Regions from separate parts of the Umezakia ovalisporum Ak1311 genome, predicted to be linked through region 1. Evidence: predicted binding sites of a transcription regulator. Region 1 holds the regulator's gene; the other holds the start of a gene.

Region 1 (14,154 bases):
GATTTGGCTGTGGTGTGGCAAACTTATTCTCAGTTGCGATGGCAGCGTGATTTCCTACTGGTGGAAGCTTTGGGTGGTTTGGGTTCACCCATCACTGATGAATTGACAGTGGCAGATTTAGCAAGAGACTGGCGTATACCTACGCTATTAGTAGTACCAGTTAAATTAGGTGCCATCGCTCAAGCAGTGGCGAATGTAGCATTGGCTAGGCAATGCCAGGTAAATCTTAAAGGCATTGTTCTTAACTGTGTACGATATCGTACAGATACAGAAATAGCTGACTGGACACCATGGGATTTGATTCAATCTTTAACTAATACCCCTGTTTTAGGTTGTTTGCCTTATCTAGATAACTTAGAAGATTTGGATAAACTGGCTCAAGTGGCATCAAATCTCCATTGGGAAAGGTTAAGCAGCAGTTTGTAGCATAACTTACCCTTGATTGACCTAAGCAACGCCAGTAGATAAAAGCTCCGCCCTGAACTTTTTGATAAGCATTAAACTGGGAAAATATCCTCAGTTAGCTGAACTGAAAAGAGCTTGATTTCATTATGGTGTCTACCTTTCCCAACTCTTCTGTAGATTTATCTCGCATTCGTCTAGAAATTCGCTCATTGCAACCGCAATTAGTGGAATGGCGGCGGCGACTGCATCAAAAACCAGAATTAGGGTTTCAAGAAAAACTCACTGCTGAGTTAGTATCCCGTCACTTACAAGCATGGAACATTGAACATCAAACAGAAATAGCTAAAACCGGTATTGTAGCTACAATTCAGGGTAAAAAACCAGGTGCTAACAAAGTGTTGGCAATTCGGGCTGATATGGATGCTTTGCCAATTCAAGAACTGAATGAGGTTCCCTATAAGTCCCAACATGATGGCGTGATGCACGCTTGTGGACATGATGGACATACGGCCATTGCCATGGGTACAGCCTACTATCTTCAGCAGCATTGTCAAGACTTTAGCGGTACGGTGAAAATAATTTTTCAACCAGCAGAAGAAGGTCCCGGCGGAGCAAAACCAATGATTGCAGCCGGGGTACTCAAAAATCCTGATGTGGATGCAATTATCGGCTTACATTTATGGAATAATTTACCGTTGGGCACAGTGGGTGTTCGGCCTGGGCCATTGATGGCATCTGTGGAATGCTTTAACTGCACTGTTTTAGGCAAAGGCGGACACGGTGCTATGCCTCATCAAACCGTTGATTCGGTGGTAGTTGCTGCCCAAATTGTCAATGCACTACAAATCATCGTATCTCGTAACGTCAACCCCATTGATGGAGCTGTGGTGACAGTGGGAGAACTGCATGCAGGAACAAAACTTAATGTTATTGCTGACACAGCCCGGATGAGTGGTACTATCAGATACTTTAACCCCAATTTACAAGAATTTTTTCACCAACGAGTTGAGCAAATCATCGCGGGAGTTTGCCAAAGTCATGGTGCAAAATATGAATTAGAGTATTGGAGTCTTTATCCACCAGTAATTAATGATGCAGGCATGGCAGAATTGATCAAGTCAGTAGCAGAAGAAGTCATAGAAACTTCCCTAGGTGTTGTACCAGAATGTCAAACTATGGGGGGGGAGGATATGTCATTCTTTTTACAAGAAGTTCCTGGTTGTTATTTCTTTCTCGGCTCTGCCAACTCGGAGAAAAATCTTGCCTATCCTCATCATCATCCCAAATTTGATTTTGATGAAACTGCCTTGGCCATGGGTGTAGAAATATTTGTTCGTAGTGTAGAGAAATTTTTGAACAGGTGACCAATAACCGATGACGTTTTCCAGACTTGCCCCGTTTATCCAAGAGTATATTTATCATCACAATTGGTCTGAATTACGACCAATACAATTAGCAGCTTGTGAAGTTATATTCAACACAGATGCTCATTTGCTGGTGGCGGCGGCAACTGCATCTGGGAAAACAGAAGCAGCATTTTTACCAGTTTTGACCTTATTACACGAAAAACCTCCTCACAGTATTGGTGCATTATATATTAGCCCCATCAAAGCTTTAATTAATAACCAATTTCATCGCCTCAACGATATGCTCAAATCAGCAGATATTCCTGTATATCATTGGCACGGTGATGTAACACAAAGTCACAAAAATAAAGTTTTAAAAAATCCCCGAGGTATTCTGCAAATTACCCCAGAATCTTTAGAAAGCCTGTTAATTAACAAGCACAATCAGTTAATTCACTTATTTGGTGATTTACGATTTGTAATTATTGATGAAATCCATTGTTTTATGGGTTCTGAACGTGGTTTTCAAATTATTTGTCAATTACAACGTTTAGCCACCTTGACAAAAACTCAACCCCGGCGTATTGGTTTATCAGCAACCCTCGGTGATTATGCAATGGCTGAAGAGTGGTTAAGTTCTGGAACTAAACAGCCAGTAATTACTCCGATAACTGCCCCAGAAAAACGCCAAATCAAGCTGGCTGTAGAACATTTTTATCTTAATAATTCAATTGATGAATCAGAATTTACAGCTTATGAACAATATATTTTTAACTTGAGTAAATCTCGTAAATGCCTAATTTTTGCCAATAACCGCACCCAAACAGAATCAATAATTGCATCCTTGCGCCAAATTGCTGCACAACAAGCACTACCAGATATTTATCACGTACATCATGGCAGTATATCTGCTAGCTTACGGCGAGCTGCGGAAAATGCTATAGCTGAACCTCATCATCCCGCTGTGATTGCTGCCACATTAACTTTAGAATTAGGCATAGATATTGGTCATTTAGAGCGGGTAATTCAGTTAGAATCCCCTTTGTCTGTTGCCAGCTTTTTACAACGCTTAGGACGCAGTGGTAGAAGAGGTGAAGCTGCTGATATGCGCTTGATATGTGAGGAAAATCAACCATTATCTGAAGCGCCTTTACCAGAACAAATTCCTTGGCAACTCTTACAATGTATTGCTATTATTCAACTTTATCTAGAAGAAGCTTGGATTGAGCCGATACTACCAGTTAAATATCCTTTGAGTTTGTTGTATCATCAAACAATGAGTATTTTGGCAGCAACAGGAGAAATAACACCCGGTGCTTTAGCCAAACAAATTTTAAATTTATCGCCCTTTGCAGCTATTTCTGCGGCAGACTTTAAGAGCTTGTTACGCTATTTAATGGACATAGACCACATTCAGCAAACAGAACGAGGTAAATTAATTATTGGTTTAGCAGGAGAAAAAATAGTAGGGAAATTTCAGTTTTACGCAGTGTTTGCTGAACATCAAGAATATATAGTCAAGCAAGGAAAAGAAGAAATTGGTACTATTTCCATTCTACCACCTGTGGGTAATCAATTTGCCTTAGCAGGTAAAAGTTGGGAAGTTGTAGAAGTTTATTTTAAAAAAAAGCTAATTTTAGTTAAGCAAGTTACAGGTAAAGCTAGTATTATTAATTGGCGGGGCGGTGGTGGTTGTATTCATACAAGAATTTTGCAGAAAATGCGGCAAGTATTACTAGAAGATGTTGAATATAGCTATTTAAAAAACAATGCCCAAGGACGGTTAAAGGAAGTGCGGCAACTAACACGCAAGGCAGGATTAGATCAACAATATGTTTTACAATTAAGCGAAGGTCAATGTTGCATCTTTCCTTGGATGGGTACAATTGCATACCGAACTTTGGAAAGATTGCTGAACTGTTTTTGTCGAGAATCATTAGAAATTAGCAGTATTAGTGGGGTGAATCCTTATTATTTGATAATCAAATTAGGTAAAGATAAATTTAAATATCTGCAAACTGAACTTGTTTCACTGTGTGAGCAAAGAATTACAGCAGAAGATTTAGTCAGTTCCGCAGAAGCCCCAGAACTGCAAAAATATGATCAATTTATCCCCCATTCTCTTTTAAGAAAAGCTTTTACGATGGATTACTTAGACTTGATAGAAATGAAGCAGCAAATTTTACGTTGGTAGGTAATTTAAATAATGTCCATTGCTCCTTGGCGCAGTGCTATCGCTCGTGCGCTTCATCTTAATCGTAGCCTTGCTTATGCCCGTTACCTCCAACTGGCAACAGTCCAGGAAAACTATCGTCCTGCCAATCGTACGGTTGTTTTTCGAGGTTTTCTGGAAGATACCAACCAACTGAAATTTATTACTGATAGGCGTAGTCATAAAGTTAACCAAATACAAAAACAACCTTGGGGGGAAATTTGTTGGTACTTTCCCAAGACAAGAGAACAATTTCGCCTTTCTGGTTCCTTAAGTGTAATAGGAGTTAATGATTCTGACTGTATTTTGCAAGCAGCCCGGCTCAAAACTTGGCAAGAATTAAGTGATTCAGCACGTTTACAATTTGCTTGGCCTCACCCTGGTCAAACCAGAGTAGAGGAAGGGAAGGCCTTTGAGCCATCACCACCTGATTTTGCCAAGCCAGTGCCGAATTTTTGCTTAGTGCTATTAGAACCAGTGGAAGTAGATCATTTAGAGTTGCGGGGGGAGCCACAAAATCGGCGCATTTATCGGCGCGATGAACAAGAAGTTTGGTCTAGGGAGGAAATTAATCCCTAGTGTTGTTTTGACATCTCTCCTTGCTAGAAGGAAAGAGATTCTGAAAGGAAAGAGAACCGTCAATTTCTTGGCCATGTTAATGAGACTATTTAATGATGTGTCTTTCCACTAAAATCATTTGAATATATTTTGCCAGGGTTAGACCTAAATAAACCTCCCTTAAATTCTTTTCCCTAAATATTGCTCATGCTTTTTGCACATGATGATATTTGACTATATCTAACTCTATTTTTTTTATACAAACTTAATACTAAATTCCTGCGCCATCGAGAAATTGTTGAATTGCTTTATCTCTGAGGCTACATAGGGGAGCATCTTGTAACAAGTCACTTTCGTTAGAAACTACAGAAAGTGACAAAACATGAGTTTTTGGGGAAGATTGATTGTTTTGTAGATTTTGTATTTGTTGTTCTAAGGATTCAATTCGATCAACTAAGGCACGAATGACTTCAGCTTCGGAATCTGGTAAGTTGTTGTGTTCTAGGGGAGCAACTCGCGCGCCAGAACGATAAACAATGCGACCAGGTACCCCCACAACTGTGCAATCTGTAGGTACATCCCTGAGAACAACTGACCCTGCGCCAATGCGGACATTATTGCCAATATGAATATTACCCAGAACCTTTGCACCGGCTCCCACTACCACGTTTTCCCCTACTGTGGGATGGCGTTTACCTGTTTGTTTACCAGTTCCCCCCAAGGTGACACCCTGATAAATGAGAGTATAATCTCCCACTATGGCTGTCTCACCAATTACTACCCCCATGCCATGGTCAATGAATACACCCTGGCCAATGGTTGCGCCGGGATGAATTTCGATACCCGTCAAAAACCGGGCTGTGTGAGAAATTAACCGGGGTAAAAATGGAATACTAATATTATGCAGCCAGTGAGCCAATCGGTGAAATAGCAGGGCTTGCAAACCTGGGTAACAAAACAGGACCTCCAACCAATTACGAGCAGCGGGGTCACGTTCAAATATGATGCGAAAGTCAGCACTTAGTCTAGATAGCACGAGAAAGTACCCTCGGAAAGCAAAACGAGATACTATCCCATAGTATCGCTCCTGGAGTCAACTCTCAAAGTGAGAAATTTGGAAAATCACCGATGTTGAGTCAGGGTTACAAGAAAAAAGGTAAAACTTGATTAGTCTAGGAATTGGAATAGTACTTTGCCTTTGAGGGATTTTTCCTCGTTACCGTAACTACTAATGGTAAGCGATCGCAGGTTTTGCAAAAACGGTTTACCCACTATTTCCACTAACTGCAAAATTGGTACTTGACTTTCTAACATAGTTTTGCCTTTTGTCCAATCGATATATATATACCCCTGATTGGGTTGGGGAATGGCAACAATACTATCTAGGAAATTGGGATTTCTGACCTCAGCAACCCTGGGGGAACGGAGCGCTTCTTTATCAGCCATCACAGTGCTTTGGTAGTTTGTGATTATTTCAGCCAAAGTTTCTAATTTGGAGGCGAAAATTTCGTAATTACCCAGAGTTGTGTGTACTCCTTGTACTTTGGTATCAATGGCGAATGTTGGGGGTTGTTTGGTATTAGTGGGTTCAATTACCGCAGTTAACTTTGTCCAGGCAGAAACTTTCTGTTGATTCAAGTTAAAAGAACTGAGGTTGAGTTCACGGAATGAAGCGATGGTATCCAAATGAGAAATTCCTTCTGGAACATCCTTTAATTTTTCTACCACAAAAACCCAATCAGGATAAGTTGATTCTCCATGGGGTAACAAGGCTAAAGCATATTCACCTTTTACCCAACTAAAGATATCTTCTTTTAAGTTTATCCCTTGGTTTTTTTGCAGTTCTCTTAATGGCGCCACTAAGCTGGAAATTCCATCAGTACCAGAACCGGAAAAAACAGTTTTGACTTGTGTCCAGAGTTGCCCTAAATCACTGTTATCCAAATTGTTTAAATCAGAACTGGCAATAATTACCCCTGCCCCATCTGGTATGTATTCTAAAGCGCCTACAGGTTGAGCAAGTGGTGCAGAGGGAGGCATGATTTCCCAGTCAGTGAAAAAGTTTGTTTCTGCTAACAATCCCCTGGGGTTTAAAGATAAAGAAATAATTTGGCTATGGAAAGTTGCAGGTGGTAATTTTAAGCCTTGCCATTGTGCCAAAGCGGGAAGATTGAAAAAAGCTGTAGCAAGGGAGGCTGGAGAAATTTGTTGCAGGGCTTTTTGGTATTGGGGGGAACTGGGCAAATTTAAATCAGGTGCTTGGACGTTATTAATTGCGTCTCGTAGCACCTGGGGATGATTGGCGAATAACACAAAGCCATGGACAACTGCACCAGTTAGGGAATTTTGTTGTAGTTGGAAATTGGAATTGTCAGATATGAGCTTTACCCCTTGATATTGCTCAACAGCTAAGTTAGCTCCAGCTAATACCCGTTGAGAAAAGAACAAGTCTAAAAACTCGCGGCTTTTTGCTGGTTTATCCGCGGCTAATACCATGAGATACCCTGGTTGCTGTCCGTTCTTTGGGTCACGATCAATGTCTAGAGTGGTGACGGACAGAGTAATTTCATTTCCTAGCCAGGGTTTAATATCTTGTTTGTAATCTATGATACTGTTAGCTAATAAACTGCTTTTGAGTTGAGATAATTGTTCTTTAAGCCCTAAGGACTGTAATTGCTCAGGATTTGTCAGTAATGAAACCATTGCCGGAGCAAGTTTTGAAACAAAGATAGCAGCATTGGGGCGAGAAGTAGAGGCCATTAGGTCTACCGGAGTTTTGGCCACAAACCAGTAAAATCCGGCTATGGCTACAATCAGCAGTGCCATGGCACCAGCTACCAAGAAACCAAAGAATGAGCGTTGGCTATTCACATTAGACATCCTAAACCAGATATAAATTTTACATTGATTGGATTTGAAAGCCTACAGGCAAGGAAGCAGTTTACTATAACTATCCCCTTAGGAATAGATGCTGATGCTAGGAAAAAGATTTTCTGCCACCATAAAAGGTATAAGGTTGTTTACAAAAATCTCATGACAGGGAATCCTTCTAGTCAACTCATTACTCAGATTAGTGTAGAGGAACTGGCTCAACGTCTGACTTCTGATGATGTAAGTATTCAGTTAATAGATGTGCGCGAGCCTCAAGAATTGGCAGCCGCTAGCATTGAGGGCTTTGTTAACCTGCCTCTAAGCGAATTTGCGGAATGGGGAGATCAAGTTCTGACTATGTTCAATCCCCAAGCCGAAACTCTTGTGTTATGTCACCACGGTATTCGTTCTGCTCAGATGTGCCAGTGGCTCATGGCGGAAGGTTTTACAAATGTTAAAAATGTTATGGGTGGCATTGATGCCTATTCTTTATTGGTTGATTCTTCTATTCCCAAGTATTAGTTGATCACGCCCTGACAGATGGCATTGCTAAAATCGCGCTGATTGTCAGATTTGAGCAATGCTGTTGTTAAGACAATGAATCTGAGTTGAGAGTTTCAGCATTACCCAGATTTTACTCATAGTCCAGGTATATGAATTTGCTCAAAAATAAGTATTCTAAAATACAACTTCCTTGAAAAAAAGCTGCAATACTACTTAAAGTAAACAATTTTAGCAGTAATAGCTTAATTTGACAAAATAACCATCACATGAGTTGATACTTAGTGATGAAAATAAAACTAAATATTTTGCTAAATTAATTAACTACTTTCATATTTTTTTCAAATCCCAATTTTTTTCTCAGTTTAATTAAAATTTGCCTTCAGTAAAACATACCCTATGGAAGTCCACTTAACGAATCGACAACAGCATATACTTTGGGCAACAGTACGCCACTATATCGCTACAGCAGAGCCTGTAGGTTCAAAAACTTTGGTTGATGAGTATGACCTAGGTGTAAGTTCAGCCACAATTCGGAATATAATGTGCGTTCTAGAAAAATCTGGGTTACTATACCAGCCACACACCTCTGCTGGACGAATACCTTCTGATTCTGGCTACCGCATTTATGTTGACCAGTTAATGAAACCTTCTCTGGGAGGTACTATGCGAACGGATACCATCGCAAAAGAGGTTGAATTGGCGTTGCAAAATCGCCTGCAATGGGAAGATTGGAGTTGGGAAGCCTTATTGCAAGGTGCAGCGCAAATCTTAGCAACTGTCAGTGGTTGCATTAGCTTAATTACTATGCCCCAAACCAATACAGCAATTTTGCGACATCTGCAATTGGTGCAGATTGAAGCCAACAAAATTATGCTGATTGTGGTGACAGATACTTATGAGACTCATTCCAGGCTGATGAATTTGTCTCCAGAGGAGGAAGAAGGAACACTTGATTCCGAGGGAATAGATCATGAATTACAGATCGTCTCTAATTTTTTGAATACCCATTTGCGGGGACGCAGTTTATTGGAATTAACTACCTTGAACTGGAGTGACTTAGACCAGGCTTTTCAACGCTATGGCGAATTCTTGAAAAGTTCAGTAGCAGAATTAACTCGTCGCCATCTAACACCAACCACAACTCAAATTATGGTTCGGGGTGTAGCGGAAGTTTTGCGTCAGCCAGAATTTTCTCAATTACAGCAAGTACAGACAATTATTCATCTCCTGGAAGAAGAACAAGACCAATTGTGGCGATTAATCTTTGAAGAATCGGAAACAGAAGATTTGGGTAAGTCTAAGGTAACGGTTCGCATTGGTACAGAAAACCCATTAGAGCCAATACGCACCTGCACTTTAATTAGTTCTACTTATCGTCGGGGTTTATTACCTGTAGGTAGCGTAGGAGTTTTGGGGCCCACACGCCTTGATTATGAAAGTGCGATTACAGTTGTGGCTGCTGCTGCTGATTACCTCTCGGAAGCTTTTAGTTAATTGGTGAGGATTTATTACCTATGCTTTTATCTTTGCACCCCCAGGTCAACCAGACACATTGGAGTTAATTCAAAAACTTTCCTTGGGGCAATGGCAAGGTATTAACCCCATAGTAATAGTATTATTCAATCTCACGGCCATGTGGCCTGTAATTTACAGCGCACCTTTACTTATTGATGGTAGAGGGCAAAAAATACCGGCTTGGGCTTTTGCTACTACTGCTTTTGCCCTCTTGCCTTATTTAGCTTTACAAGTTTTCTGAAAACAAAAATCCGTTGTTGACACTCCCAGGGCTAAAGCCACGGAGATTCCACATTCTACCTCAGAATTTGCTCTAGCAGGTTTTCACCAACTAGAGTATTGATTCCACCTTTGATTTAGACTTTTGGTTTCAACATTTGATAAATTTCTGGTAGTTGCCACCAGGGGATATTGGGGTATTCGTGATGTTCGTGATGGTAACCGAAATGATAACAAGTTATGAATGACCACCAAATTGGACGGCTAATGGTTTGGGAACGATGATGATCTTTGTAACCTTCTACTGGTTCACTGTGGGGTAAAAAAGTTCCAAAATAAAATAATTGTAAGGAACTTAAAATTGAGGGAATTACCCAAAAATAAGTGAGATTATCCTCTGGAAGATGTAAAAAATATGTTAGCAAGTTATAAATAGTCATTAATGTGATAATTTGTCGCCAACTCCAGTAACCCTTCATAAAATGAAAATACCAGGCAAAAAAGTTTTTATGCTTACCGTTGTGAAAATCTGGATCTGTTTCACTGGCTGGGTTATGGTGATGTAACCAATGTTTTTTTAAAAGTTTAGGATAGGATAAAAGACCATAGAGAAATAGGCACAATGACCCTATAAAATGGTTGACTTGGATATTTTTGGGAAAAACTACCCCATGCATGGCATCATGAGCTGTAATAAACAATCCCGTATACAAAAATGTTTGCCAAAGTATGAGCGGCAATAACATCCAAAATTTGCATTGGGATATATCAATATAAATTAACAAAGCCAGGCTCATAGCCCATATGCTGATAATGGCCATGGCCATGAAAACCCCCCTGTACAGGAATTTACTTTTCACTGTTGGGGTACTAGTGATTTTTACTTGAGGCACTGGTAGTTCTTCTAACTGAAACACGCTTTTACTCCGCGTAGGATTGACGTGAAAATCTGAAAATATAGTCGTGGACAAGTACTCAGCATTGGCCAGAAACCAATAGACAAGGCTACTCATCCCAAACTGTGTAGAATTATTAAGATATCTTAATTATTATTACACATATCATCCCCATGCCAAAAACTCTTTAAAGATTTTGCAGTTAAGACTGCAAGAGCCCTGGTCCAGTGAAAGGACTTGGTAGTTTATGAAGACTTGCAGGTAGGAAATATGGTTAAAAACCACCATTTAGCTCAATCTATCAGGGATGCATTGTGGTGGTTCTTCACTGATTGGTTAGACTACTATTGCCAAGTTTTTCATACTTGGGCCATGGCAGTTGCACCATAGTATACACCTTAAGATTGTGCTGTTTGTGGAACAGGGGTTAAAAAGTCGTTGTCTACTCCTACTCACAAATGCCATTCTTGCCGGACAATTATCCACCGTGGCCACAATGCAGCAATTATGATTTTGAACAAAGGATTAAAAAGCACTGTGGTTACCACAGAATCTAAAGCTTGTGGACAAAAGAACCTCTATCTAGGAGGGGAAACTCCTGTAGACAAGTGGGCTGAATGAAACAAGAATCCCACCCTTTAAGGGGTGGGAGGGTCAAAGCATCACTAAATTGACACGCCCCTAGCTAAAGGTACACTAGCAACATATCTACAAGTGTTATTCAATATATAGCTCAACAAAAAGCTTAAATTTCTGTGGCGTTTACGCCACAAGTAGCCTCCATCCCTTGCCTAAATTAGGAAATGCGGCGCTCCGCCCCTGAGTAATTTGTGATATGTTAATATCGACAGTAAGGGTAAACAACCCGTACAAAAACCAGCTGCCCGACGGCAATCTGCACCTTGAGAAAAGTTAAAAGTTATTAACTCTCTTGTGTCACCGTTGCAGTAGTATAATAATTTACAAATTCTAAAACGAAGATAAAGAAAATGGTAGAGCCTCGTTCACCCATAAAAACCGTCAAGTTTGTGGATGAACATTGCTTGTGGTATAAAAATCTTTTTTCGGATGTTAAGAACTTTGAAGCTTTCAAATATCTATATATAAGACGTATTTCTGATTTAAAACGGAAAAGTATACCTGAAGTGGCGAAAGTTGTCGGTCTAGATAACTATCAAGGACTACATCATTTTTTACCTACATCATCTTGGGAGGTAGAAGAGCTAGGAACCTTGAGATTAGAGCTAATTTTAGAGGTATTAAAAGGAAGACCAATCATTTTAATTATTGATGAAACAGGAGATAAAAACAAAGGTAATACAACAGATTATGTAAAACGTCAGTATATAGGCAATTTGGGCAAAGTAGAGAATGGAGTTGCGGCGGTAGTTACAGCCTATGGTGTGTTCCGTGGGATGACATTCCCACTACTGCTTGAAGTGTACAAACCACGAGGGAAGTTAAAGCCAGAAGATAAATATCTGACCAAGCCTCAAATCGGGGCAATGCTAATACGAAAGTTACAGTCGATGGGTTTTAAATTCAACTTGGTACTAGCTGATGGCTTATATGGCGAAAGCAGCACAAATTTTATATCTGCATTAGATGAACTAGATTTAAATTATCTAGTAGCAATGGGCTCAAACGATTATGTATAATTGCTTAAGGAACAGTATACTCAATACCTAAAGTGGCAGAAGTTTAAAAGAGTATTCTCTGACTTAAGCAGTGAAAATCCATTTATTAGAGAAATAATACACGGGCAACGTTGAGAACATAGATGTTGGCAAATTACCACAGATATAGAGAACTTACCTAGAAACTCTACCTGGTATGTTATGAGTAAATACCCGGATATTACACCAATAGAGGTTGGGAATTTCTATGGCTTAAGAACATGGGTGGAATATGGCTTAAAGCAGAGTAAGAATGAATTAGGTTGGGGGGATTATCGTTCAAATCCTTGTGAAGCAATGGGAACTGATTTTATAGAGGTAGGGATAGTTTTGTTCCTAAACAATAGTATATATAATGATATCTGACTATATGTGATTATATTTTAGTAGTTTTATTTTATTTAAACCAAATACCACTAAGGGCGATGGCCATTAGTGTTTGAAGTTAATTCCTATTAAACCAAATCACCCCTTGCAATGAAAACAATAACCTCAATTCTTGACACAAGAGCAGAGCACACTCCCAATCAGTTAGCCTACATCTTTCTTAAGGATGGCCAAAATCAAGAAATCTGCATTGATTACAAAACCTTACAGCAAGAATCAAAGGCCATTGCTGACACATTACTATCTCTTTGCTCCGAAGGCGATCGCGCTTTATTGCTTTATCCTCAAGGTTTAGAATTTATTACAGCTTTTTTAGGGTGTCTATATGCTGGGGTTGTGGCAGTTCCGGCTTACCCACCAAGGCGTAATCAAAAAATGTCTCGATTACTGGCAATTATTGAAGATTCTCAACCTCAAATTATTCTCACTACTAGCTCTGTGTTAGAAAATATTCAGTCAAAACTTGAGACTTTTTTAAACTTGCCAGCAACAAATTTTTTGGCAACAGATAGTATAAATTATGACAAAACCCCTCACCTACAGCTTCCAGATATTAGTGCTAACACTCTGGCTTTTCTTCAATATACATCGGGTTCAACGGGTTCGCCCAAAGGAGTGATGATTTCCCATGACAATATTGCCCATAATTCCATTTATATTCAAAAAGCATCTCAACTTACAGAAAAAAGTGTTTCTGTGACATGGTTGCCAAGTTTCCATGACATGGGTTTAATTGATGGTATTATTCAACCGCTATATACAGGTTTTCTAGGCGTTGTAATGTCGCCTGAATCTTTCTTAAAAAATCCTATTCTTTGGCTGAAAGCAATTACGAAATATGGAGCCGCTCATAGCGGTGGTCCAAATTTAGGCTATGAATTATGTGTCCAGAGAATTACCCCTGAAGAACAAAAAACCCTTGATCTCAGTACTTGGGTAAGTGCCTACAATGGAGCGGAGCCAATACGACGAAAAACCCTAGAAAGCTTTATTAATAAATTTCAATCTTCTGGGTTTAAATCTCAATATTTTTATCCCTGTTACGGCATGGCAGAAGCAACGTTAATGATTTCTGGCGGTAATATTGAAGATGAGCCAGTTTACCTAAATGTTCAATCAGAATCCTTAGAGAATAATCGAATAGTAGAAGCTGAGAAAGATAGTGAAAATTATCAGGAACTCGTGGGTTGCGGCCATGTGTGGGAAAATATGGAAGTAAAAATTGTCGATCCTGAAAGTTGTTTAGAATGTGATGAAAATCAAGTAGGAGAAATTTGGGTTTCAGGTTCTAGTGTTGCTCAGGGTTATTGGCAACAAGAAGAAAAAACCATCGCAACTTTTCGGGCTAAATTAGCTAATGGAGATAAACGAAATTTTCTCCGCACAGGGGATTTAGGTGTCATGGTAGAAGGGGAACTATTTATCACGGGAAGAATCAAAGATGTAATAATTATTTGGGGACGGAATCATTACCCCCAGGATATTGAATATTCCTTACAACAAAGTCATCAGGCTCTACGGTTAGATTGTGGTGCGGCCTTTACTGTAGAAATAGATAATCAAGA
Region 2 (17,073 bases), on a different contig from region 1:
CACACGTGCCGTCAGTAAAATCATGCTCAAACAACGTTCTGGACGGATTATCAATATTGCCTCCGTTGCCGGACAAATGGGTAACCCTGGTCAAGCGAACTACAGTGCAGCCAAAGCAGGAGTCATCGGCTTTACTAAAACCGTCGCCAAAGAACTAGCTTCTCGCGGTATTACAGTGAACGCCGTAGCCCCTGGCTTCATTACCACAGACATGACCAGCAATCTCAACAACACCGAAGATATTTTGAAATTTATTCCTTTAGGTCGCTACGGTCAACCAGAAGAAGTAGCTGGGATGGTGCGCTTCCTCGCTGCAGATCCTGCGGCCGCCTACATCACTGGACAAGTCTTTAACGTTGATGGTGGGATGGTGATGTAACGACTACTCCCTTCCCATTGTTAAACTACTTACATTCTTAATAACCAACCACAGAAGCCCAGAGGATACAGAGAAAAATATAAGTAATCTTTTGACGGGAAGGGAGTAGTTTAAAGTCTAGTAATTTTGTAATCACTAATTTTCCCATCCAGACTAAGATACAAGCACCTACACAAACTATACAACCAATCAGAAGTGTTGAATGTTAAGAAAAAGCTGATAAAAATAGCCCAAAACATGTTAAGTTTTGGGCGAAGGATTAAAATACTTTAATTAGCAGTGATTATAAACTCATTTCCCAAGATTGTCAAAAATATCTTGAGGGAACTGCCTAAAAATGATTATCCAGTATTGATACGATACAAATATATGTGAGTTTGATAGATTATCTTATTTTACAGCTTTCATGTATTCCTGAACAATGGGGAAACACACTATTAGATAAAATTCGCTAAGTTCATTGGTTTGAGGATATGATGTTATGTTGACAATTTCACCCTTTGTAGACTTAATTATAATCAACAATGTAAAGTTTTGTATCAACATTCAACGTTTCTGAATGTTTACAAGTAAACCTTCTTAATTTTTTTCTCTTACATTTGATGAAATTGAGATTGTTTTAAAACAGTCCTAACTCTATTTCCTGATTGTTATTATCAGTATTTTCTGATATGAGTGGTGGTAAATCTGATGGAGGTTCAACAAGCAAAGGAGCATCTTCTTCAAATCTCAACTTTGAGCTTTTGATGTAATCTTCATGAATCTCAAAAGCAAACCAATTTCTTTGTAAGGTTTCTGCTACCCGACCTGTCATATTAGAACCTGCAAAAGGGTCTAATATGATATCACCTGGTTCTGTACACAGATTGATAATAAACTCTGGTAAAGCTTGAGGAAATCTTGCAGGGTGTGGTTTAAAAGCTTCTTCTTTGCATCGCCTTTGATAATAATCGTTAGAGGCAGTATTCGAAGCTGAAATAGTATTAACAGCTTGTATGGAATCTTCCCAAAACATTTCTTTTACGATTGTTGGCTGTCCTATCTCATCTTTATTTTCATCCTCGCGCCCGTCAATAATATTTGGTGGAATAGCTCCTCCTCTGTCATTGCCAAACTTGTGGGAAATATTATGTCCTGAAGGTCTTAATTTGGCTTCATAACCATTTTTCAATAAATTTTTCATTGCTGCACTGTAAGGCTTTAAAACCCTTCTGTTATTAGCCTTGGGATGGGGTGATTTTGATAGCCACCAAACTGTATTTACCGCATCCTTAACTCTTTCCCGACGGACAGTCACCCATTCAGCCGGAGTAGGCAGTTTAGCAGGATTATACCAATATAATTCTTGAGCTAAATAAAAGCCTAATCCACCTTTCTCTTTTAATTTGCACAGAGCAACTACCAATTCAAAATGATAAAGAGAACGCACAGGCATTCCTTTAACCCAACTACCACCAATATCAATAACCAATGAGCCTGTTGGTTTAAGAATACGGTAAAATTGCGTGGCAAAGTCTTTAAACCATTCCACATATTCATCAGCGTCAACGTTTCCGTATTCTTTTTTACGTACCAATGCGAATGGTGGAGATGTGCAAATTAAATCTACACTTTCATCAGGAACACCAGCCATTAGCTCTAGGCTGTTTCCCAGATAAGCAGCACCAAATTTTGTTTCGTAGTAGGGTTTACACTTAAGTCTCATATTCAATAGTGGACAAGTCTTTAACGTTGATAGTGGCATGGTGATGCAATTAGGAATTATTAAAGGTTCTTTGCCAAACGGTAAAGCCCAATAGCAGAATGATACTAATAGCAGTGGGAACTATCACCACCAAAGTCACACCTTGTATTCTCATTGCTAGTAAATTAAAAACTAAAGTAACTGACCAAAGAGTAAAGGCAGCACGGGGCTGAGAAAATCCCCAGGCCAATAAACGGTGATGTAGGTGGTCTTTACCTGGAGTACTGAGAGGGTTTTTTCCTGCTAATAACCTGCGTATAAACACTTGTGTAGTATCTACTACTGGCAACAGAAGAAATAATACTGTCGGTCCCAGAGCAAAGATCGTATTTTGTTGCAGGTTACCTAAAATACTGGTTGCAGCCAGCACATAACCAAAAAAGTATGCCCCCGCATCGCCCATGATAATCCGGGATGGGTGGAAGTTGTAACGCAGAAAGCTTAGTGCTGCACCCCCTAAAGCTGCCAGTACTAAAATAGCTGCTGCTCGATTGGGAAATTGGGCTGCAACCCCCAATAAACTCATAGCAGTAATAAAACTGACTCCCCCCGCTAATCCATCCATGCCATCCATCAAATTGATGGCGTTAGTAATACCGACTACCCAAAGTACTGTCACCGTCATGGAAAGAAGCGAGTCAATAGGCGTGTGGAAACCAACCTCGATGGTGATGCCGTTAGCATACAGCAACAATGCGGTAACAATCTGCGCCCATAAGCGGACAGAAGGCGGTAAACCAAACTGATCATCAATAAAACCAACCAGCACTAGGACTGAACCTCCTAGTAGGATAGTTAGCACCTGAGCCAATACATTTTGCAGAGCGATGGGTCGTAAGAGGGTAGCTAATACCATTGCGGCAATAACTCCTGCATAGATGGCTAAACCCCCTGCATTAGGCAAAGGTTCGCGGTTAAGTCGTCGAGCATTGGGTTGGTCAGCCCAACCCACCTGCAAGGCAAATTTGCGTACTGTTGGAATCAAACGCCACGTTACCAGCCAAGCCAAAACAAATGTGAATACCACTGCCAACCAGCCGGAGCCGCTAGGGTCGGCAATGCCAAGGGATTTAAGAAAGTTGTATAAATTCATTCCCAAATTCAAGCATTACTGCTAGTGTCCTATATGAGTATCAATTGTAATATTACCCAATTTTTTTTATTTGCATTTATTGTTTCAGCTATTTGGGTTATTAGCACTCTGCCCTGGTGAGTGCTAAATTGTTTAATGGAAGCGCTAGAGAAATGAAACATGGCAAAAATTATTTCATTTGATGAAGATTCACGGCGATCGCTAGAACGGGGTGTCAACGCCATAGCTGACGCGGTAAAAATTACGTTGGGTCCAAGAGGTCGTAATGTCCTTTTAGAAAAAAAATTTGGCGCACCCCAAATCGTCAATGATGGGATCACAGTTGCCAAAGAAGTGGAATTAGAAGATCCTTTAGAAAACACAGGTGCAAGACTGATTCAGGAAGTGGCATCCAAAACCAAGGATATCGCCGGTGATGGTACCACCACTGCCACAGTTTTAGCACAGGCGATGATTAGAGAAGGTTTAAAAAACGTCGCAGCTGGTACTAACCCCATCAGCTTAAAGCGGGGGATCGACAAAACCATTGAAGCGCTGGTAGAAGAAATTGCCGCAGCAGCACAGCCAGTACAAGGCAGTGCGATCGCTCAAGTGGCGACTGTATCCTCTGGTAATGATGAAGAAGTCGGGGCGATGATTGCCGAAGCTATGGAAAGAGTTACCAAAGACGGTGTAATCACTGTTGAGGAATCCAAATCCCTAACCACCGAACTGGAAGTAGTGGAAGGGATGCAGATTGACAGAGGTTATATTTCTCCCTACTTCATTACCAATCAGGAGAGACAATTAGTAGAATTTGACAACCCTCGGATCTTGATTACCGACAAAAAAATCAGCAGCATTCAGGATTTAGTTCCAGTCTTGGAAAAAGTTGCCCGTCTCGGTCAACCCTTACTGATTATTGCTGAAGATGTAGAAGGAGACGCTTTAGCAACCTTGGTAGTCAACAAAGCACGGGGTGTACTCACTGTGGCTGCTATCAAAGCACCCGGATTTGGCGATCGCCGCAAAGCACTGTTACAAGACATTGCCATTCTTACCGATGGACAAATGATTTCTGAAGAAATCGGTTTGAGCTTGGACACCGCTACTGTAGAAATGCTGGGAACTGCCCGGAAAATAAGCATCGACAAGGAAAACACCATAATTGTCGCTGCTGGCGATACCAAACCAGAGGTACAAAGCCGCATTGCTCAAATTCGTAAGCAATTGGCAGAAACTGACTCAGAGTACGATCAAGAAAAACTACAAGAACGTATTGCCAAGCTAGCTGGCGGTGTCGCTGTGATTAAAGTGGGTGCAGCTACAGAAACCGAACTCAAAGACCGCAAACTACGGATTGAAGACGCACTCAACGCTACCAAAGCTGCTGTGGAAGAAGGCATAGTTCCCGGTGGTGGGACAACCCTGATTAACCTGACCAAAAAAATAGACGCAATCAAAGACAGCCTTCGCGAAGAAGAAAAAATCGGAGCAGATATTGTCAGACGATCATTGGAAGCTCCTTTACGTCAAATAGCAGACAATGCCGGTGACGAAGGTTCCGTCATTGTCTCTCAAGTAAAGGAAACCGATTTCAATATTGGTTACAACGCCGCTACTGGAAAATTTGAAGATTTGATTGCAGCTGGCATCATCGATCCTGCTAAGGTAGTACGTTCAGCTTTGCAGAACGCTGGTTCTATTGCTGGTATGGTCATTACCACCGAAGCCATTGTTGTAGAAAAACCAGAGAAGAAACCCGCAGCTCCTGCCCCTGACATGGGTGGTATGGGTGGTATGGGCGGCATGGGTGGCATGGGTGGCATGGGTATGTTCTAACCTCTGCTTACTCATGTAAATATTTTGATTTTGTATGCAGTTTGTCTGGTTACGGCAAACTGTTTTTTTTATCGAGCATCAAGGATATGATAATTTCTTGCATACTACAGAAAAAATATTACAGGGAGTTAATATTCTGATATATGAGAAATGGTGACCAAAATTTAGTTATTTTGACCATTTATATTATTGGCATTTCCTACGTCTTTAATCGTATGGTCGAATCTATTGACAATAAAGTTAAGTTTGAATTTAAAAAAGCAGTCGTAGAGGAACAACTCAAAACACAAAATCTTCAAGATGAAATTGGCATTTCTTTTAAATTTCAATCCTCATATCCCGTAGACGATCTCAAATATTTATCGCTGAGTATTGAGAATAAATCTAAGGATATTGCCATATATGTTGACTGGGATAATAGCTCTTTAGTTGTCGAACATAGTAAGCAATCACGGCGAGTGATTCGCAAATCACCAGACTTAACCCGCGACTTAGCTGTACCACAAAGTCCTAGTTTGATTGCTCCCCAAAAAACCCTTTCGGAAACCGTCACAGCAGAAGATGTTTTGGAGCGTGACCAAACAAGCGGAACCTACTCAGCTACAAAACCCATAATTAACATTAGTGGATTAAGTAAAGGACAAAAAAAGTTATATAACGATTTTATGAACGGAAGAAAGGAGTTGCAATTTTCACTACAGCTGGTGCTACGCATCTCTGAAGTACGTGTAGGTCTCGCTCCTGGTGTAAACATCCCCCCTATGTGCATCATCAATTGCCCCTTCACCATCAAGAAATTACCCTGGACTTATGCTCTGCCTTGGAATAAAAAGTAGGTAATCCGAACCAGACACATCATGCCATCCCAGATTACACTGGAGTTAGGGAGGGAGTAGGCGCAGGCGGTTGCAGATCAGTCAAAGTGACTGGTTTGAGGAAAGTCCGGGCTCCCGAAAGACCAAACTTGCTGGATAACTCCCAGTGCGAGCGATCGCGAGGATAGTGCCACAGAAAGATACCGCCATCTTCAGTCAACAGTCAAAACCTGATAACTGAAAATGGTAAGGGTGCAAAGGTGCGGTAAGAGCGCACCAGCACAACCGAGAGGTTGTGGCTCGGTAAACCCCGGTTGGGAGCAAGGCGAAAGGAAACTATGGTTGGTCTTTTACCAGTTTCCTAAAATAGAGCCGCTAGAGGCGTTTGGTAACAAACGTCCCAGATAGATGACTGCCCTCAAAGGTGTTGAAAAATACTGGTGAGAACAGAACCCGGCTTATGTCCGACTCTCTTCCCTATTTTTAAATATTGAGTATAAACGTACTCAATCCCCTAGCTACAAGGGATTGCTGGGTACTGAGTAAAAAATGCTCGTCCCCAGCCCCCAATCCCCAGTCCCCTCATCTCCCCCATCTCCCTTGATGACACTTGTTTATCCACGCCGTCAGCGACAGCTCGAAAATTTAGTGAGAAAGTTAGGTTTGCCAACAGGTTTACCCATCAGGTGGGAACTGTTGGACTTGGCACTGACTCATCCTACTGTTTCTGAATCGGCAAATTATGAACAATTGGAATTTGTTGGTGATGCAGTGGTACGAATAGCCGCGGCAGTGGTTTTGTGGGAAACGTATCCTGATTGTCCAGTAGGTGATTTCGCCGCAATTCGTTCAGTTTTGGTCAGCGATCGCATGCTCGCTCAACTGGCAAGAGAATATGGTTTGGAATTATACTTACTAGTAGCAGGTAGTGCTACGAGCGATAAAGTTGGGCAAGAATCACGATTGGCAGATGCTTTTGAAGCTGTTCTTGGTGCGCTTTACCTCAGCACTAACAATCTGGAATTAATTCGTCCTTGGCTAGATTTCCACTTAAAAAAGCTAGCAACGGAAATTCGCCGTGATCCGGCTAGACTTAACTACAAAGCAGCTCTTCAAGAATGGACACAGGCACAATTTAAAGTTTTACCTGAATATCGCATCACTGAAGTTCATCCAACTAATCAAAATCAGGAGCGTTTTGCTGCTGAAGTTTGGCTACATGAAAACAAACTAGGTGAAGGTAAAGGACGCTCAATTAAGGCTGCTGAACAAGCTGCAGCTAAAATAGCATTCTTAGCAATTTCTCACCAAGAAAATCCCTAGACTCAATATTTTCAAATAATTTCTTAGAGGTTGTCTTATAACTTTTCAACATGTAATTTTCATCTTAGGGAACAGGTAAAACGGGTAATATGGGTAGGAAAATATTTAATAGATTAATCAAAACTTTTAAAACAATTTCTTATTTCTTTCTTTTCCAACTTTCCAGGAATTAAACTAATACCTGAGTAAGTAATAACTAAATTCCATGAAAATCGCTGTTATTGGTATAGGACGCTGGGGAGTACATTTGTTGCGTAATTTTTTAGCACATCCTCAAGCAAGTGTAGTAGCTGTTCTGGACCCCCAAGCAGAAAGATTGGCGGCAATAAAGCAACAGTTTAACTTAGACGAAAATATATTATTGACTACTCAGTGGTCAGCTTTACAGCAAGTACCAGGGCTGACAGCAGTGGCGATGGCAACTCCAGCTACTACCCACTATGCTTTAATTAAGCAAGCCCTGAATCTTGGATACCATGTTTTGGCAGAAAAACCCTTAACTTTAGACCCGCTAGAATGCCTGGAACTTTGCCAATTAGCAGAAAAACAGCATTTAATACTCATGGTTGACCATACTTATTTATTTCATCCAGCTGTTCAGGAAGGGCAAACTGTAGTTAAGGTAGGTACATTAGGCAATTTACGCTATGGCTATGCAACACGTACCCACTTAGGTCCAGTCCGGCAAGATGTTGATGCTTTGTGGGACTTAGCTATTCATGATATTGCCATTTTTAACAATTGGCTGGGTCAAATACCTGTAAAAGTACAGGCTACTGGTACAGTGTGGCTACAAGGAGTGGGCAATGGAGAATTTAACCACTTTCCGTCAGGCTTGGCAGATTTAGTCTGGGTAACACTGACATATCCCCATAACTTTCAGGCATATATTCACCTATGCTGGGGAAATCCTGATAAACAAAGAAGACTGGCAATTGTCGGTAGCCGTGGTTGCTTGATTTTTGATGAAATGTCACCTTCATCACCCTTAACTCTGTTACATGGCGAGTTTGAACGTCAGGCAAATCAGTTTCTGCCCGTGAATCAAAAACGAGAGGTACTGGAATTTGCCACAGCCGAGCCATTGCAGCGAGTTTGCGATCTCTTTATTCTCAGTATTATTCAGAATACTCCCCCGGATATTTCTTCTGGTTGGGTAGGTACTACCTTAGTACAGATTCTCTCTGGTCTGACCACATCGCTCAATCAGGGCGGCCAAGCTGTTATTCTTTGACGGGTTTCTAATTTCTTCATCTAAGAACCTGCTTGTTTGTGGGTTACAGGGCTAATATTGCCGCTGTGCCTGTGGTTTTTATTCCACCCCCCCCTACACATCTTAAAGTTGGTTCCGATGCCGACATATTCACCCAGTTAGGGGTAAATTTTTTTTGACCCGCAAGGTTTTTCAGTGTGGACATTGTGGATTTGAATGTGATGCTGATGTCAAAGCGGCTGTTAATATTGCTGCTTTGGAGAAGTCTGTCAGCCTTAGAGAAACTTGCGGGATGAGTTGTCCATGGGAGGGGCAATTGTCTCCGTTGTCGATGATTCAAATCTGAGGCTAAAGCCCCGTTTCTTTAGAGTGGGGTATGCTTAGGTATCTCACCTAATTGCAAAACTCTGTAACTATCCTCTACAAATGGTAATTCGGAATTTTGTGGGTCTAATTCTGATTTATGAGGTCCTTCTTCCAGCGTCTCTTCCCGATTAATGGGGTATGAGCTGGTTGCCCTTATCCCCTCTTCGCCAGAAGCAACCCCGCGATTATTAAAACCCCCTTCTCCTGCTGAAGCAGTTAATAAGCAGCTATCAATTATCGGCAATGTAATTTTCACAGTTGTACCTTGGTTGATACCCGCACTTTCCAGAGTAATGCTACCTCCCATCAGTTCAATTAAATTTCGAGAAATCGCTAGTCCTAGTCCCGTACCTTCAACCTTACGTGTTGTGCCGCCATCTAGCATCACGAAGGGGCGAAATAGTTTGTGCTGCTGGGCAGGTTCTATACCTAAACCTGTATCTGTGATGCTGACAAATACCTGAGATTTGTTATCACCATATTTTGAAATTGTCGTAGCAATTGTGATACTTCCCGCATCAGTAAACTTAGTGGCATTACCAATAATATTAATTAGTACCTGCTTTAACTTAGCCGGGTCTGCTTGTACGGGGATCAAGTTACTACCTAAATCAGTTTTTAACTGCAAACCTTTATTTTGCACATTTACTGATTGTAAATTAATGACTTCCAGCAGTATTTTTCGCAAATCAATGGGTACTGTAACAACGGAAAGCTTACCTGCTTCAATTTTAGAAATATCAAGTAGCTCATTAATAATACTTAGCAAGTGAATAGCTGTTTCGTCAGCACGTTTGAGAAACTCTATTTCTTCTTCCCGGCTATCGCACAAACCATCATGAACCACGCGCACACAGTTAATAATTACATTTAGTGGATTTCTCAATTCATGAGAAGTGGTAGCCAAAAACTGACTTTTAATCTGGTTAGCGGTTTTTGCCTCTTTCCAAGCAATTTCTAGTTCTTCTGCCCAGGCTTTGAGTCTCTCAACCATTTGGTCAATTGCTTGGGCTAGTTGGTTAAGTTCACGGATTTTGAAGTTGCCTGGTACTGGTTGAACGGCGTGGTGGCTGTGAAGATTTAAGGCATAGTCTCGCAATTCTTCTAAAGGACTTGCCAAGTAAGGGGCCAGATATAAAGAGGCCAACAAACTCGCACCAATCAAACCAACTGTGAGAACTATTAAAATCAATTTAATTTCTTCCAAACCAAGCAGAGCATTATCTACAGTTGTCACAGCCAGAACTATCCATTTTTGCCCTTTTTCTTTTGTAATGGGGTTGGCAATAGCTGTGTAACCAACTATTAGTTCCTTCCCTTCTTGAGAAGGTAGATTTATGGAATTACTTTCTCCAGTAATGGCATTTTTGATAATTCGTTGCAATTCGACAGCATCTGGATCTTCTTGAATATTACTCCCAACTAATTCTATTGATGGGTGTGCTAATATCATTCCGTTTTCAGCAATTACTAGGGTAGAGCCTGTTAAAGAGCCAGGCTGATTTTTAGTTTGTTTGTACACTGCTGATTGAATACTCAACGTATATAACAGTTTCCCAGTGCGACTGTAAACTGGGGTAGATAGCAGCAATTGCAATTGATTATGGGGATTTTTTTTACCTGTGGTTCCTGCCTTTGGAGGTAATATTTTTTTGATAGCAATTTTTTCTCCCTCGTCAGGAATAGATAATTTCCATTCGCTAATTTCTTGGTTACCACAGCTACTGGCGATAATTTTACGCCTTTGCAGATTAGTTAGTTCTAGGCACTCAACATGTTTTGGTAATTGTTTTGCTAACCGAGTGAGATATTGTTCTACCTCCTGAGACGAACCAGACTGAGTAACCGTTGTTTGACTTACTGTTAGTAACAGAGTTTTGAGGTTCGCGATCGCATTGGCAATTTTTTCGCCTTTTAAGATGGCGCTCTCTGTGAGATTTTGACGCGCAGTTTTCAGTAGGCTAGACCTTGCCTTATTCAAAGCCACAACCTCCCCCAGTAATAAAACAGGGACAAACACAAGTAAAATTCTTGTTACTAAAATACGTCGAAAGGATGATTGACGAGCCTTAGCCATCGAGTATCTCACTTCGCATCTGTAAACCACAAAAGTAACGATATGCAATTAGAACAGCTCCCTTGAGATATTCTGCTAAGTTATGAGAGTCTTCTTGTCAACTTCCAAAAGTAATAGATATTGAGGGTATAACAAGGAATCTGCTATACCAAAACTTTTATAGAGTAGATGTGAAAGTAATTGCTGTTGCATATGGATAAACTTATGAAATTGGTAAATAGTAGCTTACGGGCAAATATTTTTTCCAATCAACCCACTAACAAGCAAAATCTCAAGACTATCAAACCAACCCAATGATGCAACGTCGTCCTCATACCACAGTAGTTTTGGCAATGAGTGCAGATGGCAAAATAGCAGATTTCAGGCGAGGAGCCGCTCGGTTCGGCTCAGGGGCTGATAAAGCACACCTGGAAAAAAAAATCGCTGCCTCTGATGCCGTTTTACTAGGTGCTGGCACTCTTCGCGCCTACGGTACAACGCTGACCGTATCGCAACCAATTCTGCTGCAACATCGAATAAAAGAGGGTAAGTCCGCCCAGCCAGTTCATATAGTCATTACACAATTTGCTGACCTCAATCCGGAAATTAAGTTTTTTCAACAGCCAATTGAACGTTGGTTGCTGACCACAACAATGGGGGCACGTTCTTGGCAAAAACGACATCAGATACTTCACTCAACAGGGTTAACACTGCCACAGAAGTGTCCTCCCAAATTTGATCAGATTATGGCTTTTGACACACCAACGGGAAATGTTGATACGTCTGCTGCTTTGCAACACATGGCATCTCTACATATAACACGTTTAGCTGTATTGGGAGGGGGTGAATTAGTAGCTTCCATGCTGCAATCAGATTTAATTGATGAACTCTGGCTGACAGTCTGTCCACTGATTTTAGGTGGTGCCTCTGCACCAACACCAGTGGAAGGCGTAGGATTTTTATCTGAATTAGCTCCGCGGTTGGAACTTTTAGAAGTTCATCAAGTTGAGCAAGAAGTGTTTCTTCACTATCGGCTGCAACGTCCAGCAGATTAGATTACGCTGGTCATTAGTCATTACTCATTGGTCAGGTGAAAGAAATCAAACCTCGCTACTCTAGCCTTTGGATCAACAAAATCGCGGAAGTACCCCAAGATGCTTGGGATGCTTTAGCAATGCCACTCCAAACCCCGTTTTTAGAATGGGATTGGCTCAATAATCTGGAAATCTCCCAAAGTGCTACAGCTAAAGCCGGCTGGTTGCCAAATCATTTAACACTTTGGCGAGATAGTACTTTGATTGCAGTTGCCCCACTTTACGTGAAAGGACACAGTTATGGCGAATTTGTTTTTGACCACCAATGGGCAGATTTAGCCCATCGCATTGGTGTACAGTATTATCCTAAATTGCTAGGAATGACACCTTTTACCCCGGCTGAAGGTTATCGCTTCCTAATTGCCCCGGGTGAGGATGAAGATGAAATTACTGCGACAATGGTGCATGAAATTGATTCTTTCTGCTCTAGGCATCGGATTTCTGGTTGTCATTTTCTTTATGTGGATCCCCAATGGCGGACAGTCCTTGAACGGCAAGGTTTTACAGCTTGGTTACACCACAGCTACATTTGGAAGAATATTGGGTTTGAAACTTTTGATGATTACTTAAAAATATTCAACGCTAATCAGCGTCGAAATATCAGGCGAGAACGCAAAGCTGTAGAAAATGTGGGTTTACGTCTACAACCTTTGACCGGTGATGCAATTCCTCAGTCTTTATTTCCTTTGATGTATGAGTTCTATGCTGATACTTGTGATAAGTTTGGCTGGTGGGGTAGTAAATATCTAACTAAGCAGTTTTTTGAACGGTTACACTCTAACTATCGCCATCGAGTGGTTTTTTTTGCTGCATATCCACAACAAGAACCACTTCAACCGGTGGGTATGTCCTTTTGTTTATTTAAAGGCGATCGCTTTTATGGACGCTACTGGGGTAGTTTTCAAGAGATAGATTGCTTACATTTTGACGCTTGCTACTATACACCGATTGAGTGGGCGATCGCTAACGGCATCCAAACCTTTGATCCTGGTGCTGGAGGACAACACAAAAAACGTCGCGGTTTTCCCGCTATGCCTAACCACAGTTTGCACCGTTTTTACAATGGTCGTTTAAAACAAATTCTTTGCCGTTACATTCAAGAAGTCAATCAACTAGAACAGGAAGAAATGGCAGCGGTTAATGAGGATTTACCATTTAACCAAGAAAGAAAAATTTAAAATTTTCTAAGAGGTTGTTTTATAAGTTTTGAAGGGGTAATTTTCATGTTAGTGAACAGGGAACGGTGAACGGCGAAGGCGGGTAAAACAATATTTGATACATTAATCACAACTTTTAAAATATCCTCTAACTGATTACCCCTCTGCCTTCTGGGAGAATTAGCATAGCATCTCCGAAGGAGTAAAAGCGATATTTCGAGGCGATTGCTTCTCGGTATATATTTAACAGGCGTTCTCTACCAATCAGCGCACTGACCAACATCAACAAACTAGAACGTGGGAGGTGGAAATTTGTAATTAAACCATCTATCACCCGCCATTGGTAACCGGGATGGATAAATAAGTCTGTTTTCCCGCAAAATGCTTGTAAATCCCCAGATTGGGCTGCTCCTTCTAAAGCGCGGACTACCGTTGTCCCCACGGCTATAATTCGACCTCCAGCCGCTTTAGTAGCGCGTATTTGCTCCACTGTTGCGGGGGGAACAGAAATCCACTCTTCATGCATCTGATGATTTGTTACGTCTTCTATTTCTACAGGGCGAAATGTACCTACGCCAACATGTAGCGTAATGAAACCTTGATTAACTCCGCCATCACATAACTTGGACAGCAACTCAGGGCTAAAGTGTAATCCGGCTGTAGGCGCAGCGATGGCTCCTGGCTTTTGGGCATAAACTGTTTGATATTGTTCATCAGCCGCAGTTGATGCTGTGATATAGGGCGGTAGAGGTATTTCACCGAATTGATCCAAAACCTCTACCAAAGGTTTTCCTTCCGGCACATCAAAATGTAGTAAACGCCCTCCAGTTGCTGTATCTGTTTCTACAACTGTAGCTGTTAATCGATTGGGGTGTGGGTGACAATCTTGTTCTGTTCTCGCCTCTAATCTCCTGGGGGCAAAAAAAATCTTTGCTCCCAATTTAAACCGTTTTCCTGGTTTAACTAAAGCCAGCCAGCAGTTATATTGTCTTTCTTCTAAAAGCAAAACCTCTATTTCTGCACCTGTAGATTTATGACCATATAACCGAGCCGGAATAACTTTTGTGTCATTAATGACCAATAAATCATTCGCACGCAACAAATCTGGTAAATCTCGGAAAATATGGTGTAAGGGTGCAGTTTTTATCCCTGTCGTTGGAGAATTAACTACTAATAAACGCGAGCTATCCCTGGGAAATACAGGATTTTGGGCAATTAGTTCATTCGGTAATGAGTAATCATACCCTGCCAATGAACAATCTAAATTTACGTCTTGCGTTTCTGGTGCAGAAACTTCATTCAAACTGGTATTTGCTCTTTGTTGCTCCATCGAATTAATGAGATTTAAACTAAGAACGCCGTACATTTAAGCAACACCATTCTTTCTTTTTGCATAGGGCAGCAACAATCCAACCGTTTTGTTCCAAGGCATCGGCAACAGCTTGAGATTGTTCCAGTAGAATACCACTAAAGATTCCCCAAGTACTAGGTTTCGCAATGGCACTCATTTGTGGAAGCAACTGAATAATTACATCAGCCAAAATATTACAGACAATTCCATCAACTGGTTGACCCACCAGTTTGGCCAATATGTCTACACTACCTTCCGCTGATACCAAACGTTCTGGGCTAATGTCGTTCAAAGCCCGGTTGCTCAAGGTTGATTCCACCGCCAAGGGGTCAGTATCTACTGCATAAACTTTTTCAGCGCCCAATAGCAATCCTGCAATAGAAAGTATCCCAGATCCACAGCCAATATCGGCAATTATCATGGCTTGATGTTTAACACTGTTATCCACAGAAGCCCAAGGTACCGGGTTTAAAAGCATTTCTAGGGATTCCAAACACAATTGGGTAGTAGCATGGTTACCTGTCCCAAATGCTACGCCAGGGTCAAGACGAATCACAAGGCGTTCTGAGATATCTGGTAACGGTAGCCAGGCCGGATTAATCAAGAAGCGATCGCCTATTTCTTCAGGTTTCCAGTATTGTTTCCAGCTGGTAGCCCAATCTTCCTCATCAATTAAATCCCAGTCCAGGGTAGGAATAGACAATCCCACACACAAAGCATCTTGACGCAACCGCAAAGACAGGGCAGCCAAATCTAATAACTGTACTTGAAACCTTGGTAGGTAAGCTTTGACTATACAGGAGTTACCTTTACTTTCACTTGCCGTACCACGGCTACCAAAATCTTCCAGTCGCCAAAAGACTAAATCTTCCAGCGCTGGTTCACATAAAACTTTTAGTTCCCACCAAGTGTTTGCCATTTTTTAGTCCTGAGTCCTGATTACTAGTAGTTAAAATGTATATTCAAAATGCATATTCAAAATCAAAAACACACTTGACGGCGAATAAATTCGTCCGGGGATAGCCCCCATAAACAGAATTTGGGAGCTACCTCGCCGCAGTTAATTTGCTGTAAGAGATTTTTGAGTTAAGAAGTATGAGTGTCTCCTGACATTGTTCCTGACTCAGGACTTTTTACTCAACTAGGAAGCACTTTATAGAGTGACGGTGTATGCGTCCCTAATTCCGGGTACTTTAACAATTTCTGTTAAGATACCATCTGGTAAGGGATCATCGATACTGAGAGCCATCACAGCGTCACCACGGACAATCTTACGCCCTACCTGCATACTAGCAATATTGACATTAAAGCTGCCCAGTAGCGAACCGAGTTTGCCAATAATTCCTGGCATATCACGGTGTAAGGTAAACAGCATATACTTACTGGGAGGTACATTGATGGGGAAACCATCAACATCAGTTAAGTGAATTTCTTTGTCACCTAACAAAGCTCCTGTCACAGAATGAGTACCTAGAGTACCGGTAGCTTCCAAATGTAACGAGCCGGCATAGTCGCGAGCCGAAGCATCCCGAGTTTCAATCACCCGAATCCCCCGTTCTTTAGCTTCTATTGTGGCATTCACATAATTCACCCGTTCCCGTAGGGCTTGGTAAAGTAGTCCTTTTAACGAGGCTACAACCAAGGGCTGACTTTTGTTGGTTGCTAGTTCCCCTTGTAGTCGCACATTAAGTGATTCTACCCGTCCACCAGCGAGTTGTCCCACCAAGTTACCAAGGGTTTCCGCTAGCTGCATGTAAGGCTTGAGTGTTTCCAGTACATCCGGGCCTAATCCAGGTATATTGACTGCTGAACGTGCTGGTAGTCCTAACAGAACATCACGAATTTGTTCAGCAACATCAATTGCTACATTCACTTGTGCTTCTGTTGTGGAAGCGCCCAAATGGGGCGTAAGGATGATTTCTTTACCGAGCGATCGCAAGTCAGATTCACCTAGTGGTTCTGACTCGAACACATCCAAGGCTGCACCTTGGATTCGACCTTCTTTAATGGCTACTGCCAAAGCAGCCTCATCAATAATTCCACCACGGGCGCAGTTGATAATTCTGGCTGTGGGCTTCATTTTTGCCAGAGTTTTGGCATTAATTAAGTGGGTTGTTTCTGGTGTTTTCGGGATGTGCAGCGTAATATAGTCTGCTTGCTGCATCAGCAAATCCAGATCCACCAACTGACAGCCAATTTGTTCTGCTCGTTCTGTCGAGATAAAAGGGTCGTAAGCCAGGAGCTTCATTCCCATGGCCTTGGCCACGGTCGCCACATGGGAACCGATTTTACCCAAGCCAACAACACCGAGAGTTTTTTTATAAACTTCTGCCCCAACAAAGGTTTTGCGATCCCACTCACCCCGTTTCACTGAAGCATTAGCATCAGGGATATGACGAGATAACGATAACATCATCGCCAAGGCATGTTCTGCTGCAGCGATGGTGTTACCTTCTGGGGAATTGACAACAACGATTCCTCGGCGAGTAGCTGCGGGCACATCGACATTATCAACGCCAACACCAGCACGACCAATGATTTTTAACTGAGTGCCAGCTTCAATAATTTCTTGCGTAACCCGCGTACCAGAGCGAATCATCAGCGCGTCATATTCACCAATAATTTCGATGAGATCTGCTGGTTTTAGACCTGTTTTGACAT

The links. Region 1 encodes HrcA, which represses chaperone genes, less so after heat shock. Its sites were predicted from a motif close to TTAGCACTCNNGANTCNNGAGTGCTAA; they were not measured.
Region 2: the regulator HrcA is predicted to act here: its motif matches at 3,317-3,343, upstream of groL (chaperonin GroEL).

Annotation. Positions count from the first base shown of each region.
Region 1 covers NZ_JANQDJ010000046.1:1,854-16,007, reverse strand. Annotated here, with positions in the region: gene bioD (dethiobiotin synthase) at 1-426, shown strand, start outside; gene NWP25_RS08275 (M20 metallopeptidase family protein) at 552-1,769, shown strand; gene NWP25_RS08270 (DEAD/DEAH box helicase) at 1,780-3,945, shown strand; gene NWP25_RS08265 (Npun_F5749 family FMN-dependent PPOX-type flavoprotein) at 3,958-4,542, shown strand; gene cysE (serine O-acetyltransferase) at 4,793-5,557, opposite strand; gene NWP25_RS08255 (DUF3352 domain-containing protein) at 5,689-7,401, opposite strand; gene NWP25_RS08250 (rhodanese-like domain-containing protein) at 7,555-7,914, shown strand; gene hrcA (heat-inducible transcriptional repressor HrcA) at 8,293-9,390, shown strand; partial or broken gene NWP25_RS08240 (DUF2834 domain-containing protein) at 9,404-9,643, shown strand; gene crtW (beta-carotene ketolase CrtW) at 9,768-10,547, opposite strand; partial or broken gene NWP25_RS08225 (IS701 family transposase) at 11,516-12,481, shown strand; gene NWP25_RS08220 (fatty acyl-AMP ligase) at 12,680-14,154, shown strand, end outside.
Region 2 covers NZ_JANQDJ010000053.1:16,559-33,631, forward strand. Annotated here, with positions in the region: gene fabG (3-oxoacyl-[acyl-carrier-protein] reductase) at 1-379, shown strand, start outside; gene NWP25_RS10140 (DNA-methyltransferase) at 999-2,084, opposite strand; gene NWP25_RS10145 (MraY family glycosyltransferase) at 2,134-3,216, opposite strand; gene groL (chaperonin GroEL) at 3,376-5,037, shown strand; gene NWP25_RS10155 (hypothetical protein) at 5,181-5,873, shown strand; RNA gene rnpB (RNase P RNA component class A) at 5,927-6,328, shown strand; gene rnc (ribonuclease III) at 6,456-7,175, shown strand; gene NWP25_RS10170 (Gfo/Idh/MocA family protein) at 7,381-8,409, shown strand; gene NWP25_RS10175 (zinc ribbon domain-containing protein) at 8,564-8,734, shown strand; gene NWP25_RS10180 (sensor histidine kinase) at 8,753-10,831, opposite strand; gene NWP25_RS10185 (RibD family protein) at 11,125-11,865, shown strand; gene NWP25_RS10190 (GNAT family N-acetyltransferase) at 11,901-13,082, shown strand; gene queA (tRNA preQ1(34) S-adenosylmethionine ribosyltransferase-isomerase QueA) at 13,210-14,391, opposite strand; gene prmA (50S ribosomal protein L11 methyltransferase) at 14,411-15,331, opposite strand; gene serA (phosphoglycerate dehydrogenase) at 15,566-17,073, opposite strand, start outside.